One region of the Kineococcus halophytocola genome, then DNA from elsewhere that is predicted to be linked to it. Evidence: riboswitches for the same ligand, from Rfam matches in the RefSeq annotation. Region 1 holds a riboswitch; each other region holds the start of a gene.
What was found. A riboswitch is a leader RNA that binds a small molecule or an ion and turns the genes downstream of it on or off. The one in region 1 is predicted to bind S-adenosylmethionine.
Positions count from the first base shown of each region.

Region 1 (3,238 bases):
CCAGTGCCGCAGGGTGCGGTAGTCGGCGCTGCGGTCCTCGGCCCGCGTCCACAGGCCGGCGGCCTGGTGCCCGACGCAGGCCATGGCGAAGGCGTTCAGGCGCAGGGGTTTCACGGGGTCGGACCCTCCAGGGGCTCGTGCGCGGTCTCGCGCGTGCAGGCGGCGGCGACGGTGGTGAGCACCGCCAGGAACGACAGGTAGCCGGCGACCAGCCAGGGCGATCCCCCGCCGGCGGCCAGCAGCGAGGCCGCGATCAGCGGCGTCAGGCCGCCGCCGAGGACGGCCCCGATCGAGTAGCCCAGGGAGGCGCCGCTGTAGCGCGTGCGGTCGTCGAACTGCTCGGCGAAGAACGCGCCCTGCGCGCCGTACTGGCTGTCGTGGCCCAGGTTCACCGCGACGACGACGGCCCCCACGACCAGGGCCGTGGACCCGGTGTCGAAGAGCCAGAACGCCGGGACGGCGAACAGGGCGGTGAGCACGGACCCGGCCAGGTAGACCGGGCGGCGGCCGACGCGGTCGGACAGCCAGCCCCAGAACGGGGTCGTGGCCAGGCTCAGCACCGAGGCGACGAGCACGGCCAGCAACCCGACGTCGGCCCCGTCCGCGCGGACCTCGCTGCCGAGGTAGCTCAGCGCGAACACGGTGTACAGGACGTAGGACCCGTTCTGCCCCAACCGCATCCCCGTCGTCACGAGGACACCGCGGCGGTTGGTCCGCAGCACCTCGGCCACGGGCCGGCGGGCCGTGGCCTCGGCGGCGCGGACCGCGGCGAACGCGGGCGACTCGGTGACCTTCAGCCGGATCAGCAGACCGACCACGACGAGGACCGCGCTGGCCAGGAACGGCACCCGCCAGCCCCAGGACAGGAACGCGTCGTCCTCGGTGAGGGAGCGGGTCAGCCAGAACCCCCCGCTGGCCAGGACCATGCCCGCGGCCGACCCCGTCTGCGGGATCGCCCCGAACAGGCCGCGGCGTCCGGTGGGGGCGTGCTCGACGGCCAGCAGGACGGCCCCGCCCCACTCCCCGCCCGCGGAGAACCCTTGCAGCAGACGGCAGAGCACGAGCAGGACCGGCGCCCAGGCCCCGATCTGCGCGTGCGTGGGCAGCAGCCCGACGGCGGCGGTGGACACGCCCATGACGAGCAGGGAGGCGACGAGGACGGCCTTGCGGCCCACCCGGTCGCCGAGGTGGCCGGCCACGGCGCCCCCCAGGGGGCGGGCCAGGAACCCGACGGCGTAGGTGGCGAAGGCCGCGACGACGCCGACGGCCCCGCCGACGTCGGGGAAGAACAGCGGGCCCAGGACGATCGCCGCGGCCGTGCCGTAGAGGTAGTAGTCGTACCACTCGATCGTGGTGCCGACGAAGCTGCCGAGGGCCGCGCGACGGCGGGCCGTGCGGGCCGCGGGGCGCGCGGCGACGTCAGAGGACTGCAGGGTGCTCACGGAGTTCTCCCATCGGTCCTGGCGGAAGCACCTGCCCCTCCCTCACGTCGAGGGGGGTGGTTGCTGCGACGTCGACGAGCCAGGTCTCTCGGTCGCTCTGGATGGCTGTCCCGAACCTAGCGCACCTCCGACCGGGTGCCGCAACCCCTGGCCGGGCGGGCGCGGCGGGGTCCGCGGTGGCGGGCGGGCCGCGCCGGGCCGACCATCGACGGTGGCCGGGACGTCCCCCGCCGCACGGGTCGAGCACGGGTGGTGGTGTCACGGTGCGGAGCGTGAGACCCGTGCGCGCCGGGGCCGTCGTGCTGCTCCTGCTGGGCAGCGTGGCCGCCTCCCTGCCCGAGCAGACCGCCGCGGCCCCCGGCCGCACCCACGACGCCACCCACGGCGGGGCCGGGTGGCCGACGCGCGTCATCGCCCTCGGTGACTCCGTGGCCACGGGTGCCGGGTGCGCGTGCTCCCCCTTCCCCGTCCTCGTGGCCGCCGACCTCGCCGCGCCCGGCCGGCGCGTGGGCCTCGACCGGCTCGCGCAGGACGGCGCCACGTCCGACGACGTCGCCGCCGCGGCCGCCGAGCACCTCGGGGAGGTCTCCCCCACCGACGTGGTGCTCCTGCAGGCCGGGGCCAACGACCTGGCCGGCCTCGTCACCGACGACCCGCTGCCCGACCCGGCCCAGGTGGACGCGGCCGCGGCGCGGGCCGTCGCCACCGTCGCGGCCACCGTCGACCGGCTCGTGCCCACCGGCGCCCGGATCGTCGTCCTGGACTACTGGGCCGTCGGGCTGGACGGCGACCTCGCCGCCGCGCGGTACACCCCCGCGCAGCGCGGCGTCCACGAGGAGCTGACGGACGCCTTCGACGACCGGCTGCCGGCGGCCCTCGCCGCCGACGGCGGGCAGGTCTCGGTCGTGGGGCTGCGCCCGGTCTTCCACGGCGACCGCGGCGACGTGGACCCCACGTCGCTGCTGGCCGACGACGGGGACCACCCGGACGCGCGGGGCCAGCGGGCCATCGCCGACGCCGTGCTCGCGGCGCTCACCTCCGAACACGCCCCACGTTCGCCGGGCATCGGCTGAGAACGACCCCACCGCCGGTCCCCGTCGGCCACGATCGTCCGGGACGCCCGCCGGCGTCCGTCGGTGCGGGGGGAGTTCCACGGTGGGTCTGTCGAGCCCGGTCACCCAGGGGGTGGCCATCGCGGTGGCGTGCGCGGCGCTGGTCGCGGTCGTCGCCGGCTGGCGAGTGCTGGCGCGACGGGGGGTGGCGGCGCTGCTGGGCCGGGCGGTCTCGCTCGTCGCGGTCAACCTGACCGTCCTGGTGGCGGTGTTCCTCGTCGTGAACTCGCGGTTCGGCCTGTACTCCGACTGGGACGACCTCCTCGGCACCCGGTCCGCGCAGACCACCACGACGACCACGACGACCACCACCACCACGACCACGACCGCGACGGGCACCGCCGCGGCCCCGGCGGCGGAACGGCTCGACGGGTACGACGGGCGGGTGTTCCGCGCCCAGGTACCCGGCCCGGCGTCGGGGGTCACCGGCACGGTGCTCGTCCTGCTGCCCGCCGGGTACGGCACGCAGCCCGCACCCGCCGGCGGGTACCCCGTCGTCGAGGCGTTCCACGGCTACCCGGGGACCCCGCAGCAGTGGCTGGAGGCGATGGACGTCGTGCCGTCGGTCGACGGGGCCGTCGCCCACCGGCAGATCGCCGCCCCCATCGTGGTGTTCCCCGACGTGGAGGTCCCCGCGGGCCGCGACACCGAGTGCGTCGACGGCGGACCCGGTGCGCCGCAGCT
Region 1 is NZ_JBGFTU010000009.1:45,653-48,890, reverse strand. Features, by position in the region: gene AB2L27_RS09335 (LLM class flavin-dependent oxidoreductase) at 1-114, opposite strand, end outside; gene AB2L27_RS09330 (MFS transporter) at 111-1,433, opposite strand; SAM riboswitch class I at 1,449-1,550, opposite strand; gene AB2L27_RS09325 (SGNH/GDSL hydrolase family protein) at 1,715-2,515, shown strand; gene AB2L27_RS09320 (alpha/beta hydrolase) at 2,598-3,238, shown strand, end outside.

Region 2 (3,238 bases), on a different contig from region 1:
GCTGCTCGCGCAGGAGGCCCCCCGCACGGGGGACGGCCCGCGCCCGAGCAGCGGGCCGCTGGCCTGACCGCGACGCCCGCGGAACTCACCGGGACGCGGGTGCGTCGGCGGCGAGGTAGGCCGCCGGGGCCGGGCGGGGGTCCGACAGCGGCCCCCAGCACCCGTCGACGACGCCGTACCGCAGGGCCGGGCCGGTCGTGAGGAACTGCCGCAGCGCCCGCAGCAGCCGGTCCACGTCGGCGGACGACGTGCCGACGCCCGTCGAGACGCGCAGGCCCCCCTCGGCCAGGCCCAGGGCGTCCGCGAAGCGGTGCGCGCAGAAGCGGCCGTCCCGCACCCCGGTGCCGTGCTCGGCGGACAGGTAGGCCGCGACCTCGGACACGGACCGGCCGGGCACGGTGAGGGTCACGACCCCGACGGCGTCCTGCGGGTGCGGCCGGACGACCTGCACCCCGGGCAGCGCCTCCAGCCCGTCGACGAGGCGGGCTCGCAGCGCCGCCTCGTGCGCCTCCAGCGCGCCGGGCGGCAACGCCCCCAGCGTCAGGCAGGCCTGCGCCAGCGCCACCGCGCCGACGACGTTGGGGGAGCCCGCCTCGTGCCGGTCGGGACCCGTCGCCCACCGCACGCCGTCGTGGCGCACGTCCAGCGTGGCACCGCCACCGGCCAGGTACGGATCGGCCGCGTCCAGCCAGTCGCGGCGGCCGACGAGCGCGCCGCTGCCGAACGGGGCGTAGAGCTTGTGCCCGGACAGGGCCAGGTAGTCGATCCCGTCCCGGCCGACGTCCACCCGCCGGTGCGGCAGGAGCTGGGCGCCGTCCACCGCGATGCGTGCCCCGGCGTCGTGGGCGGCGCGGGCCAGCCGCCGCAGCGGCAGCACCTCGCCCGTGACGTTCGACGCCCCGGCGACGGCGAGCAGGCCGTAGCGGCCGGCGGCCAGCTCGGCCTCCAGCAGCGCGGTCGTCTCCTCCGCGTCGGCGCCGCCGCGCACGACCGTGGTCCGCGCCGACCGCTGCCAGGGCAGCAGGTTCGCGTGGTGCTCGACGTCGGCCACGAGCACGCGGGCCCCCGGGGGCACGGCCCGTGCGAGCAGGTCCAGGGCGTCGGTCGTGCTGCGCGTGAAGACGACCAGGTCCTCGGGCCGGGCCCCCGCGAACCGGCCGACCTCCCCGCGGGCCTGCTCGAACAGGGCCGTGCTGACGCGGGAGAGGTACCCGGCACCCCGGTGGACGCTCGCGTAGTGCGGCAGCACCTGCGCGACCCGGTCGGCGACGGCGCGCAGGGCGGGGGTGCTCGCCGCGTTGTCGAGGTTCACGTAGGTCGTCGTGCCGCCGGTGGCCAGGGGGACCACCGTGTCGGCGCCGACGACGGGCAGCAGCGCACCGACCGCGTGGCCGGACGGGACCGGGCAGGGGGGACGGGCGGGGGAGAGGGTGCTGGTGCTCACGCGGAACTCCTGGGGGAGGGGACCCCACCGGGGGCCGGGGCACCCCGGCGAGGTCCGCGCTTGCCGGCTCCACCACGGAACCGGCCAGGTCGTCACCCGGGGCACCCCACCGCGGAGGAGGGTTGCCGGCCAGCGAGCCGGGGCTTGTCGCTGGCGCTCATGACCTGGGAGGAGCCTGCCACGAGGTGGCGGCCGGATCAACATCGGCACGTCGGCGGCGCGGCTGAAACCCCCCGTGCGCCGCCCGGGTGACCGGCCCGGGACCACTTGTGGAGGGCAGCCGGAGCACCCTATGGTCGGGGAACACCATCCAGAGCGGCTGAGAGTCCTGGCTCGACGACGCCGCAGCAACCCCCCGAGCCCGGGCGAGGGTGCTAACGCCAGGCCGATGGAGCACGTGATGCGCAACACCGATGTCGAACCCTGCCCGCCTCCCGGCGCAGGACCCGCACGATGACGCTCGCCCCCCTCGTCGCCGGCGCGGCGGGGCGGCCGACGCTCAGTTTCGAACTCTTCCCGCCGAGGACTCCGGACGGCCGTGATGCGCTGTGGCGCAGGCTGTCCGACCTGCTGGGCACCAGCCCGGACTTCGTGTCGGTGACGTTCGGGGCGGCCGGGGTCACGCGGGGCCCGAGCCGGGACCTGCTGGCCCACGTCCTGAGTTCCACGGCGGTCCCGGCCATGGCGCACCTGACGTGCGTGGGCTCCTCGCGCCGCGAGGTCGTCGACCTGGCGTGCGAGTTCTTCGACGCGGGGGTCCGCAACGTCCTCGCCCTGCGCGGGGACCCGCCGGCCGGGGCGGGGGAGTTCTCCCCCCACCCCGACGGGGTTCCGACGGCCCGCGACCTCGTCGAACTCCTGCAGGTGGCCGACCGGCGTCGCCTCGCGCTGCGGGGCGGGCGTCTCCCCGTCGACGTCCCCCCGCTCAGCCTCGCCGTCGCCGCGTTCCCCCGGGACCGCGACGAGCACGAGCTCGCCGTCCTGCGCGCCAAGCAGGACGCCGGGGCACGGTTCGCCGTCTGCCAGGTCGGCTGGTCCGCCCGGGAGTACGCCGGTTTCGTGGCCCGCGCCCGCGCCGCGGGCGTCACGATGCCCCTGCTGCCCGGGCTCGCCGTGACCCACGAGGCCCGCCGGCTGGCGCGGATCGGCGAACTCACCGGCGTCCCCGTCCCGCGGGCGCTGCTCGCGGCCCTGGGCACCGGCGACGTCCGCGACCGTCGCCGCGCGGCCACCGCCTTCTCCTCGGGCCTGGCCCGCGACCTGCTGGACGCCGGGGCACCCGGCCTGCACCTCTACACCTTCAACGCGGTCGAGCCCGTCCTGGACCTGCTCGACCACCTCGACCTGACCCGCCCCACCGAACGCCGCGCCCGCGCGGCAGGAGGAGTCACCCGATGAGCCAGAACCCGACGGACGACGACCCGGCGTGGACCGCGACGATCCTCGGCTACCCCCGGATCGGTCCCGACCGCGAGACCAAGAAGGCCCTCGAGGCGCTGTGGGCCGGGCGCACCGACGTCACCGCGACCGAGACGGCGCTCGCCGCCGTCCGGGCCGCCACGGTCCGCCGCCTCAACGCCCTGGGGCTGCCCGCCCACGACGCGTCGATCCCGTCCTCGTTCTCCGCCTACGACCAGGTGCTCGACACCGCCGTCGCCGTGGGGGCGGTGCCGGAGCGCTTCGCGGACCTCGTGGGGGCCGACGGCCGGGTGGACCTCGAGGCCTACTCGACGATCGCCCGCGGCCGGGGGGCGCTGGCGCCGCTGGAGATGACGAAGTGGTTCGACACGAACT
Region 2 is NZ_JBGFTU010000011.1:33,777-37,014, reverse strand. Features, by position in the region: gene AB2L27_RS11020 (hypothetical protein) at 1-67, shown strand, start outside; gene AB2L27_RS11015 (aminotransferase class V-fold PLP-dependent enzyme) at 86-1,444, opposite strand; SAM riboswitch class IV at 1,496-1,609, opposite strand; SAM riboswitch class I at 1,748-1,839, shown strand; gene AB2L27_RS11010 (methylenetetrahydrofolate reductase) at 1,898-2,842, shown strand; gene metE (5-methyltetrahydropteroyltriglutamate--homocysteine S-methyltransferase) at 2,839-3,238, shown strand, end outside.
Region 2: another riboswitch for S-adenosylmethionine. It lies ahead of AB2L27_RS11015 (aminotransferase class V-fold PLP-dependent enzyme); the one in region 1 lies ahead of AB2L27_RS09330 (MFS transporter).

Region 3 (3,238 bases), on a different contig from region 1:
TCATCGCCGCGACCAACCGCGCCGACGCCCTGGACCCGGCGCTGCTGCGCCCGGGCCGCTTCGACCGCCGCATGAGCTTCGGCCTGCCCGACAAGACCGGCCGCCGCCAGCTCGTCGACCACTTCCTGGCCCGCAAGGCCCACGAGGCCGCCCTGGACGACGCCGAGCGGCGCGACGCGCTGGCCGGCATCACCAACGGCTACTCGCCGGTGATGATCGAGAACCTGCTCGACGAGGCCCTCGTCAACGCGGTCCGCCGCGGCGGTGACGGCATGGACTGGGCCGACCTCGAGCACGCCCGCCTCGTCACCGAGGTCGGGCTCGGCCAGCCCGTCGCCTACACCGACCACGAGGCGCGGCTCATCGCCACCCACGAGGCCGGGCACGCCGCCGTCGCCTGGCTGGTGGCCCCGCAGCGGCGCCTGGAGATCCTCACCATCGTCAAGCGCGCCAGCGCCCTGGGCCTGCTCGCCCACGGCGACGCCGAGGACGTCTACACCCGCTCGCGCACCGAGCTCGCCGGCATGATCAAGATCGCGTTCGGCGGGCAGGTGGCCGAGGAGCTGTTCTTCGGCGACGTCTCCACCGGCCCCGCCGGGGACCTGCAGTCGGCGACGTCGGTCGCGGCGCAGATGGTCGGCTCGGCCGGGATGGCGGGCACGCTGGTCTCCTTCGCGGCCGTCCAGCAGGGCGCCTTCGCCGACGGCAACCTCGTCGCCCGCGTCCTGGGCGACGCCGAGGGCCGCCGCCTGGTGGAGAACCTGCTGAGCGAGCAGAAGGAGGCCGTCCGCGAGCTGCTCGGCCGCCACCGCCACCTCGTCGAGGCGCTGCGCGACGCGCTGCTGGAGCGCCACGAGCTCATCGGTCACGAGATCACCGACGTGCTCGAGGCCGCCCAGGCCGAGCACGCGTCGGCCGTGCCGCAGGTGGCACCGCGAGTGATCGACCTGCGCGACCCCGCCGACCGGCGGGTCTGAGACCCGTCGCGACCGGGACGGCAGGAGGGGAGTCCCGGTCGCGACGCAGGACCTCGCGACGGCACCGGGCCGGCAGGCCGGCTCCGGGGGCGGCCGTCGCGAGCGGGCACGGGAGCGGTGCACCCGGGGGGCTGGGGGCACCGCTCCCGTTCGGCGTCCCGGGGCCGGTCGTGCGCGCCACCCTTGATCGGCACCGGCTGCGTCTGGTTTCCTGCTCCCAGGTCATGAGCGCCAGCGCGAAGCCCCGGCTCGCTGGCCGGCAACCCTCCTCGTCGTGGGGTGCCCCGGGTGACGACCTGACCCTGGTGCTCCGGCACGGGTAAGGACGAACGGTCCCCGCACCGGCCGGCCCCCCGCCCGGGCGCCGCCGCGTCCGCGACCGAGGAGAGACCCTGTGACCACCAGCGAGCTGGCCCCCGACACGCTGCCCACGACCCGCCCCGCCGAGCGGTTCGCCCCGCTGTTCGCCCGGATCGCCGAGGGCGTCGTCGCCCGCGAGCAGGACCACGAGCTGCCCCGCGCGCAGGTGCGCGAGCTGCTCGCCGCCGGGTTCGGGCGGTTGCGCCTGCCCGTCGCCGAGGGCGGGGAGGGGCTCGACCTCGTCGAGTTCACCGACCTCCTCGTCGACCTCGCCACCGCCGACTCCGCGCTGCCGCAGGTGTTCCGCGGGCACATCGCCTGGGTGGAGCAGGTGCTGAGCCTGCCGCCGGGGGAGCACCGCGCGCGCTGGGTGGAGCGCATCGCCCGCGGTGAGCTCGTCGGCAACGCCTGGAGCGAGGTCGGAGACGGCGTCACCGGCGAGCAGCAGACGGTCGTCACCACGCGGGACGGGCGGACCAGCGTCAGCGGCCGCAAGTACTACACGACCGGCACGATCTTCGCGGACTGGACCGACGCCACCGCCCGCCGCGCCACGGGTGCCGACGGGCTCGACGGCGGGTTCGAGGTCGTCACCGCCCTCGTGCCGGTCCACGCCGAGGGCGTGAGCGTCTCGGACGACTGGGACGGCTTCGGGCAGCAGCTCACCGGCACCGGCACGCTCGTCCTGGACGACGTCGAGGTCGACCCCGCCGACGTCGCCCCCTTCACCGAGCGCTTCCGCTACCAGACCGCGCTCTACCAGCTCGTCCTGCTCGCCGTGCAGGCCGGCATCGCCGCCGCCGTCGAGCGCGACACCGGGGCCCAGGTGCGGGCCCGCACGCGCAGCTACACCCACGGCCTGGCGCCGCTGGTGCGGAACGACGCGCAGGTGCTGTCGGTCGTCGGGGAGATCTCCGCCACGGCCTTCACCGCGCGCGCCCTCGTGCGCGCCGCCGCCCAGGCCGTCCAGGCCGCCGCCGACACGGCCCACCTCCCCGGCACGGCCGCCGACCGCGAGGCGAACGTGCTCGCGGAGATCCGCACGGCGCAGGCGCAGGTCGTGCTCTCGGAGTCCGTGCCGCGCGCGGCGACCCTGCTGTTCAACACCCTGGGCGCCTCGGGGACCTCGCGGGCCCGGGACCTGGACCGGCACTGGCGCAACGCGCGCACCGTCGCCTCGCACAACCCGGTGATCTACAAGCAGCGGATCGTGGGGGACTTCTCGGTCAACGGGACCGAGCCGCCCTTCGTCTGGGACATCGGCACCCACGCCTCGGTCGACCCGGCCGCGGTGCGGGCGCAGGAGTCCCGGCGGTAGCCCGCTCAGCGCTGCGGGGCCACCCGGTAGTGGTAGGCGTGGTGGACGGTGAACCCGGCCCCCGCGTACAGCGCCCGCGCGGCCGCGTTGTCGCCCTGCACCTGCAGGTACGTCGAGGCGGCCCCGCGGGCGCGGGCCCAGTCGGCGACCTCGGCCAGCACCCGCCGGCCCAGGCCGCGGCGACGGTGCGAGGGCAGCGTCTCCACCGCCGTCACCCCCGCCCACCCCGGTGACAGCGACCCCCGGGCGATGGCCACGGTGGTGCCCCCGTCCAGGACCTTCACGAACACCTGCTCGTCGGCCGAGACGAGGATCCGTCGGCCGGCCCCGGGCACCGTGGGCAGCCCCTGGTCGTGGTACCGGGCCAGCCACGCGGCGTCGGGCTCGGGCGCCGTCTCGACGCGCATCCCCGCCGGCAGCGGGACCTCGGCCGCCCCGGGCAGGTCGTCGGTCGCGGCCGTGAGCACCGCCGTCGGCGTGCGGACGGTCCACCCACCGGCGGCCAGCAGGTCGACGAGCTCGGTGCCTTCGCCCAGCCCGCCGTCGGGGTGGGCCACCGCGATGAGCGGGGTCAGCCCGCGCG
Region 3 is NZ_JBGFTU010000007.1:107,849-111,086, forward strand. Features, by position in the region: gene AB2L27_RS07740 (AAA family ATPase) at 1-977, shown strand, start outside; SAM riboswitch class IV at 1,198-1,309, shown strand; gene AB2L27_RS07745 (acyl-CoA dehydrogenase family protein) at 1,372-2,655, shown strand; gene AB2L27_RS07750 (GNAT family N-acetyltransferase) at 2,661-3,238, opposite strand, start outside.
Region 3: another riboswitch for S-adenosylmethionine. It lies ahead of AB2L27_RS07745 (acyl-CoA dehydrogenase family protein); the one in region 1 lies ahead of AB2L27_RS09330 (MFS transporter).